One region of the Verrucosispora sp. WMMC514 genome, then DNA from elsewhere that is predicted to be linked to it. Evidence: riboswitches for the same ligand, from Rfam matches in the RefSeq annotation. Region 1 holds a riboswitch; the other holds the start of a gene.
What was found. Region 1 has a riboswitch for S-adenosylmethionine ahead of O7597_RS27130 (ABC transporter substrate-binding protein). Riboswitches for the same ligand answer to the same signal wherever they lie in the genome.

Region 1 (3,402 bases):
CCTTGATCAGGGCGATCAGCTGGTTCACCCAGGCCGGCAGGATCCGCCGGACGCCCTGCGGGATGACCACCCGCCGCATCGCCTCCCGCCAGGAGAAGCCCAGCGCGCGGGCCGCCTCCAACTGGGTGGCCTCCACCGACTGGATGCCGGAGCGGAAGATCTCCCCGAGGTACGCCGACGCGATCAGCGACAGCGCCAGGATGCCCAGCGGGTACGGATTGGGGCCCCACACCTGCATGCCGAGCGGGGCCAGGCCGACCCCGATCAGTAGGATCGTCGCCGCCGCCGGCAGTCCCCGGAAGATGTCGGTGTACACCCGAGCCGGCCACCGCAGCCAGCGGGTACGCGAGATGCCCGCCACCGCCAGCAGGATGCCCAGCGCCGAGCCGAGCAGGGCGGCGGTGACCGCCAGGATCAGCGTGTTGGGCAACCCGACGGTGAGCATCTCGGGTAGCGCCTCACGCATCGACTCCCAGTCGAAGAACGTCTCCCACAGGGTCCGCAACGGATCCACGGTCAACCTCCGCCCTGCTCGCTCGTGGCCCTACCGTCAGGAAGCGGCCGACGCCGACGGTGCCGCCGCGCCGACCGACGCGGAGGGTGCCACTACGTCACCGCTGCCCGGGGTGAAGTCGGCAGGGATCGGCCGGCCCGGGTAGTACTGCTCCTGCAGGCGGGTCCAGGTGCCGTCGGCGATCACCTCGTCGAGCGCCTTGTTCAGCGCCTCGCGCAGCGCGTCGTTGCCCTTGGCGAAGGCGTACGCGGTCGGTGCCGGGCTGAGTTCCTTCGCCGCCACCGTGATCTTGCCGCCGCTGTCCGCGGCGGTCTTCTCGCCGATCTCGGCGGGGGCGATCCACGCGTCGGCGGTGCCGGCCTTGAGCTGGTTGATCGCGCCGTTGTAGTCGGGCACCCGGACCGGGTCGAGGCCCTTGTTCGTGGCGTAGTCGTCCTGGACGGTGCCCTGCACGACCACCACCCGCTTGCCGGGCAGTTCGTCGAAGCTGCGCAGCGCCGACCCGGCGGGCACGTCGAGCCCGAAGTAGCCGAAGTCGTACCCGTTGCCGAAGTCCACGGTCTTCTTGCGCGCCTCGGTGATGGTGATCGAGGAGCTGCCGACGTCGAACTTGCGGGTGTTGACCTGCGACAGCAACGCCGAGAAGTCGGTGCCGACGAACTCCACCTTCAGGCCCAGCTTGTCGGCGGCGGCGACCAACAGGTCGTTGTCGAAGCCGGTGAACTTGCCGTCCTTCAGGTAGACGTTCGGCGGGGCGTCGGTGAGCGTGCCGGCCCGCAGCACACCCGGCTGCACCAGGTTGTACGGGTTGTCGGCCGCACTGCTGGCGGAATCCGAGCCGCAGGCGGTGAGGGTGGCGGCGCCGAGGATCGCGGCGACACCGACGGCGGCGGCGCGGGTCAGGGCAGGAAGGAATCGCACAGGTGTCTCCTGGTTGAGCTACGGCGGGCACGGACGTGCCGCACCGACGGTCCGCCGCCGGGCGGACCGCTGGAATGGGATCGATGGCAGAGGGGTCAGCCGACCCGTGGCGGATCGGTGACGGGGAGCGACGCGGTCAGCTACACGCGGCGCTGCACACCCGCATCATGTCGACGTGCCGACGCCGGGTCAGGCCCGGACGGGCCACAGGTCGATGGCGGTACGACATGGTGCTCCTCAAGGTCGTGATGACCTGGGAACCCAGGCCACGCTTGCACCGGTGGTTGCACCGATGCCTGGTCCTCACCCGGGGCACCCCTGCGCGGACGAGGGTTGCCGGCCAGCAAGCCGGGGCTTGACGCTGGCACTCATGACCTGCGCCGACGCTATCAGCCCCCGCCCACCCACCGTCCACCCCCTATGACCACCCTCACCCTCACCCTCACCCCAGGTTGACCATGAGGTTGGCGGCAAAGTTGATCTCCTCGACTGCCGCTAACCTCATGATCAACGCGGGCGGGGGCGGGAGCGGGGGTGGGGGTGGGGGTGTTGCCGGGGGAGTGGGTGATCCTCTACGGTCTGCTCAGCGGTGGGCGGTGCGGTCCGCATCCGATGACACCGCCGGTGGTCCGTCACGTGGGCTGGGAGGGTGGAACTCCCGGGTCCGACGCGCGTGACGGATGGGCCGGCGGGCGAACCCCGAACCGTGCGGCGGCGCGTCGAGGCGCCGGGCCGGCGGCGTCGGGAGCGCGGACATCCACCGGGAGTACCCGTGTATCTCACCCCCCACGAGCAGGACCGCCTGCTCGTCCACGTGGCGGCCGACGTCGCCCGGCGTCGCCGCGAGCGCGGCCTGCGCCTCAACTATCCGGAAGCCGTCGCGGTGATCACCGCCTTCCTGCTCGAAGGGGCGCGCGACGGGCAGTCCGTGGTCGACCTGATGGCCGCCGGACGCACCGTGCTCAGCCGGGACGACGTGCAGGACGGCATCCCCGAGTTGCTGAGGGAGGTGCAGGTGGAGGCGACGTTCCCGGACGGCACCAAGTTGGTGACGGTGCACCACCCGATTCCGTGATCCCCGGGGAGATCCTGCCGGCCGACGGACCGGTGGAGATCAACGCCGGGCGGCCGGTGACCACGCTGCTGGTGGTCAACACCGGAGACCGGCCGGTGCAGGTCGGTTCGCACTACCACTTCGCGGAGGCCAACCCGGCGCTGGACTTCGACCGGGACGTCGCCTGGGGGCAGCGGCTCGCCGTGCCGGCCGGCACCTCGGTGCGGTTCGAGCCGGGGGTGAGCCGCCGCGTCGAGCTGGTTCCGCTCGGTGGCGCACGGATCGTGCCGGGCCTGCGCGGCGAGTGCGCCGGCGCACTCGACGAAGGACGGACGGCATGAACGCGCGGATCAGCAGGTTGGACCCGCCGCCCGGCGGCATGGAGCGAAGTGGAGTGCCGGCATGAGCAGCGTGGAAAGGGACCGCTACGTCGCCCTGTACGGCCCGAGCACCGGTGACCGGATCCGGCTGGCCGACACGAACCTGCTCATCGAGGTCGAGCAGGACCACTGTGCCGGTGGTGACGAGGCGGTCTTCGGTGGCGGCAAGGTGATCCGTGAGTCGATGGGCCAGTCGCGGGCCACCCGCGCCGAGGGGGCCCTGGACACCGTCATCACCGGTGCGGTCGTCCTCGACCACTGGGGGGTGGTGAAGGCCGACGTCGGGTTGCGCGACGGGCGGATCGTCGCGCTGGGCCGGGCCGGCAACCCGGACACCATGGACGGTGTCCACCCGGACCTGGTGATCGGCCCGGCCACCGAGGTGATCGCCGGCAACGGCCGGATCCTGACCGCCGGGGCGGTCGACACCCACGTGCACTTCATCTGCCCGCAACTGGTCGCCGAGGCCCTCGCCAGCGGAGTCACCACCCTGGTCGGCGGCGGCACCGGACCGGCCGAGGGCACCCGGGCCA
Region 2 (3,402 bases), 2.9 Mb from region 1:
GCGAATTTCGCTGGCCCGCTCGGAACGTTGGTCGGGAGGGACGATCGCACAACGCCTCCGGCGCTGGGTCGTAAAGACTGAAAGTCTACGGCGAAGCGCCCTCCCGCACGGAGCATCTTGCGCCGTCCGTTTGCGGTCGTCAAGTCCCTGGCGGCGTGTTTCGCTCACTCCCTGCGAAATGCCGCTCACTCATCCGTTCGTCAGCTCAACAGGCCCGCGTCCCGGGCGGCCCGCAACGAAGGCTTGATCCGGTGGGTGGGACCGACCTCACCGGCGACCGCGTCGAGGGTCTTCAGCCCCTCGCCGGTGTTGAACACGACCGTCTCGGCGGTCGGGTCCAGCCGGCCCGACTCGACGAGCTTGCGCAGCACCGCCACGGTCACCCCGCCGGCCGTCTCGGCGAAGACCCCGGTGGTGCGCGCCAGCAGGCGTACCGCCGCCCGGATCTCGTCGTCGTCGGCGTGGTCCATCCAGCCACCGGTGCGGCGCACCGCCTCCAGGGCGTACAGCCCGGCCGCCGGGTCGCCGATGTTCAGCGACTTGGCGATCCCGGTCGGCTTGACCGGGGTGATGGTGTCGGTGCCCGCGTGCAGTGCGGTGGCGATCGGGTTGCAGCCGGCCGACTGCGCGCCGAAGACCTTCCAGCCGCCGGCCGGGGCCTCGACCAGCCCGATCTCGACCAGCTCGCTGAACGCCTTGTCGATTTTGGTGAGCAGCTCACCGGAGGCCATCGGGATGACCACCTGGGCGGGGATCCGCCAACCGAGTTGCTCGGCCACCTCGTAGCCGAGCGTCTTGGACCCCTCCGCGTAGTACGGCCGCACGTTGACGTTGACGAAGGCGGTGTCCTCGAACTCGTCGGTCTCGACCAGCTCACCGCAGAGCCGGTTCACGTCGTCGTACGACCCGTCGATGGCGACGAGGTCACCGCCGTAGACGGCGGTCGTGACGACCTTGCCCTGCTCCAGGTCGCCCGGGATGAAGACCACGGACGGCGTACCCACCCGGGCGGCGTGCGCGGCGACGGAGTTGGCCAGGTTGCCGGTGGAGGCGCAGGCGAACCTGGAGAAGCCGAGCGCGCGGGCGGCGGTGAGCGCCACCGAGACCACCCGGTCCTTGAACGAGTGGGTGGGATTGGCGCTGTCGTCCTTGACCCACAGTGCAGCGGTGATGCCCAACTCGGCGGCGAGCCGGTCGGCGGCCACCAGCGGGGTGAACCCGGGGTCCAGGGTGACCCTGGTGGCCGGGTCCTGGCCGGCGGGGAGCAGGGCGGCGTACCGCCAGAGGTTGCGGGGGCCGGCCTCGATCTGCTCGCGGGTGACGGTGGCGAGGACGGCCGGATCGTAGTCGACCTCCAGCGGGCCGAAACACTCGTAACAGGCGTGCTGGGCGGCGAGCGGGTAGCGGGCCGAACAGGCCCGGCAGACCAGGGCACGAGCGGGGCTGGCGGCGGTGTCGATGCCGGACGGGGCGAGCGTCGACGTCATGTCGAAGTCCTCTCATCTTTCCCCGCATCGCACCCTGCGGCGGGGACGGAATTGGCACCTGCCCCGCCGGACGCTCACCGGTGAGCGCGCGAGGTGGTTGCCGGGGCGTCGTCGGGCCGTATCCCTCAGCCCCTCTGGATGAGGTATGCAGTTGTGTCGCCGAGTCTAGGCAATCCGGACGCGGCCGTCGCCTGTCAATCCCAGCCTGTGAGCGAAACCTCAGCGGCGCCGTTGCCGCGCCCTCCGGCGCCGCTGAGCATCGCCGTCAGGCCGGCACGGACCGCGGTTCAGCCTGATCCACGGTGACCGTCGCCGCCTCCCGGCGCCACAGGTTGTCCACCGCCCAGGCGCCCGGGCCGAGCACCGCCACCAGGAAGAACGCCCAGCAGAAGAGGACGGAAAGTTCGCCGTTGTTCCGCAGCGGCAGCAGCGCCTCGGGCTGGTGGACGACGAAGTACGCGTAGGCCATCGAGCCCGATGCCAGCAGGGCCGCCGGCCGGGTGAACAGGCCGAGGAGCACGAGGGCGCCGCAGACCAGCTGGATCACCGCGGCGTACCAGCCCGGCCACTGACCGAGCGGCACCGCCTCGCCGCTGCCCCGGTTGCCGCCGAAGACGCCGAAGACCGATGACATGCCGTGAATGAGGAACAACAACCCGATGACGATGCGGAACAGGGACAGGGCCGGCCCGCCGAACCGGTCAGTGCGCATTGGTACCTCCTACGAATGGGGTGGTGGTACCAGCATGCGGACTTGATAGATAGTTGTCGATGCAATCTCTCTTGGTGGGAACGCTCCCAAAATCAGTCTAGCGGCCGAAACTTCCGGCGAGCAGCACCACGAGGAATTCCTTACCGCCCGCTTACGCGAGGGGCGGGACCACCGGCCGCCGCTGCCGGGTGCGACGATGCTCCGATGCCACGCACAACGGTCCGCGGGTCGGCTCCCGGTGGTCGTCGGCTCAGCATCGTGCCGATCTCGATCGCGGCGGCGTTCGGCCTGCTTGCCGGGTGTGCACCGGCCGGCGACATCGTGGCGGCGCCACCCGGTCCGGTCCCGGGCTCCAGTGGACCGGGTACCAACAGCTCCGGCACCACGCCGCCCAGCGACGGCGGTCTCGACCGCCTGCCCGCCCGCGACGGCGATCTCGGGGGGAGCACCGCCCCGACGTCCGAATGCCCCGACTCCGGCGTCCGGATCACCTACCGCGGCGTCAGCGCCGCGATGGGGCTACGGGCGATGGGCCTGGAACTGGTCAACTGCGGCGACCGCACCTACCAGCTGCGTGGGTATCCGGAGCCGAGCCTGCGGGACGCCGACGGCAAGGTCATCCCGGTCAGGGTGATCCGGGGCGCGAAAGGGATCACCTCCGGCTTCGACGATCCACCCCGGTCGTTGGTGCTGGCCCCCGGTGAGGCGGCCGGCGCCGCCCTGCTCTGGCGCAACCTGGTCGACAACCCGACCGTGGTGGCGACGAACGCCGAGCACCTCGAGGTCGCCCCGCTGCGCGGCCGACCCGCCCAACAGGTCGTCATGGAGGGGCGGATCGACCTGGGCAACACCGACCGGCTCGGGGTCAGCGCCTGGCGGAAGCGGACGCCGAGCACGCCGGACCCGACGCCGTCGACCCCGAACCCGCCACCCACCACACCGGTCCCGCTGCTCTGAGCTGTCCCGGCTGTGGCCGAGCGGTCGCGGGCAGCGCGCTCAGCTGGTGATGTCCTTGCGGGTGAAGCGCCAGAAGGCCAGACCCCAGAACGCGGTGGCATAGCAGATCGCCGAGACCGTGCCCCGCACGATGTCGTCGGTCTGCACGGGCGTGGAGAGCAGCCCCAACCACGCGGTGCTGTAGTGCGTCGGCAGGAACGACCGGATGACGCCGAGCGCGGTGATCTGGTCCAGGATGCTGGAGAG

Region 2: another riboswitch for S-adenosylmethionine. It lies ahead of thrC (threonine synthase); the one in region 1 lies ahead of O7597_RS27130 (ABC transporter substrate-binding protein).

What each region holds. Positions count from the first base shown of each region.
Region 1 is NZ_CP114906.1:5,845,286-5,848,687, forward strand. It holds gene O7597_RS27125 (amino acid ABC transporter permease) at 1-514, opposite strand, end outside; gene O7597_RS27130 (ABC transporter substrate-binding protein) at 551-1,435, opposite strand; SAM riboswitch class IV at 1,699-1,811, opposite strand; gene O7597_RS27135 (urease subunit gamma) at 2,208-2,510, shown strand; gene O7597_RS27140 (urease subunit beta) at 2,507-2,830, shown strand; gene O7597_RS27145 (urease subunit alpha) at 2,892-3,402, shown strand, end outside.
Region 2 is NZ_CP114906.1:1,837,484-1,840,885, forward strand. It holds gene thrC (threonine synthase) at 201-1,487, opposite strand; SAM riboswitch class I at 1,497-1,632, opposite strand; gene O7597_RS08410 (DoxX family protein) at 1,753-2,199, opposite strand; gene O7597_RS08415 (DUF4232 domain-containing protein) at 2,404-3,156, shown strand; gene O7597_RS08420 (ABC transporter permease subunit) at 3,196-3,402, opposite strand, start outside.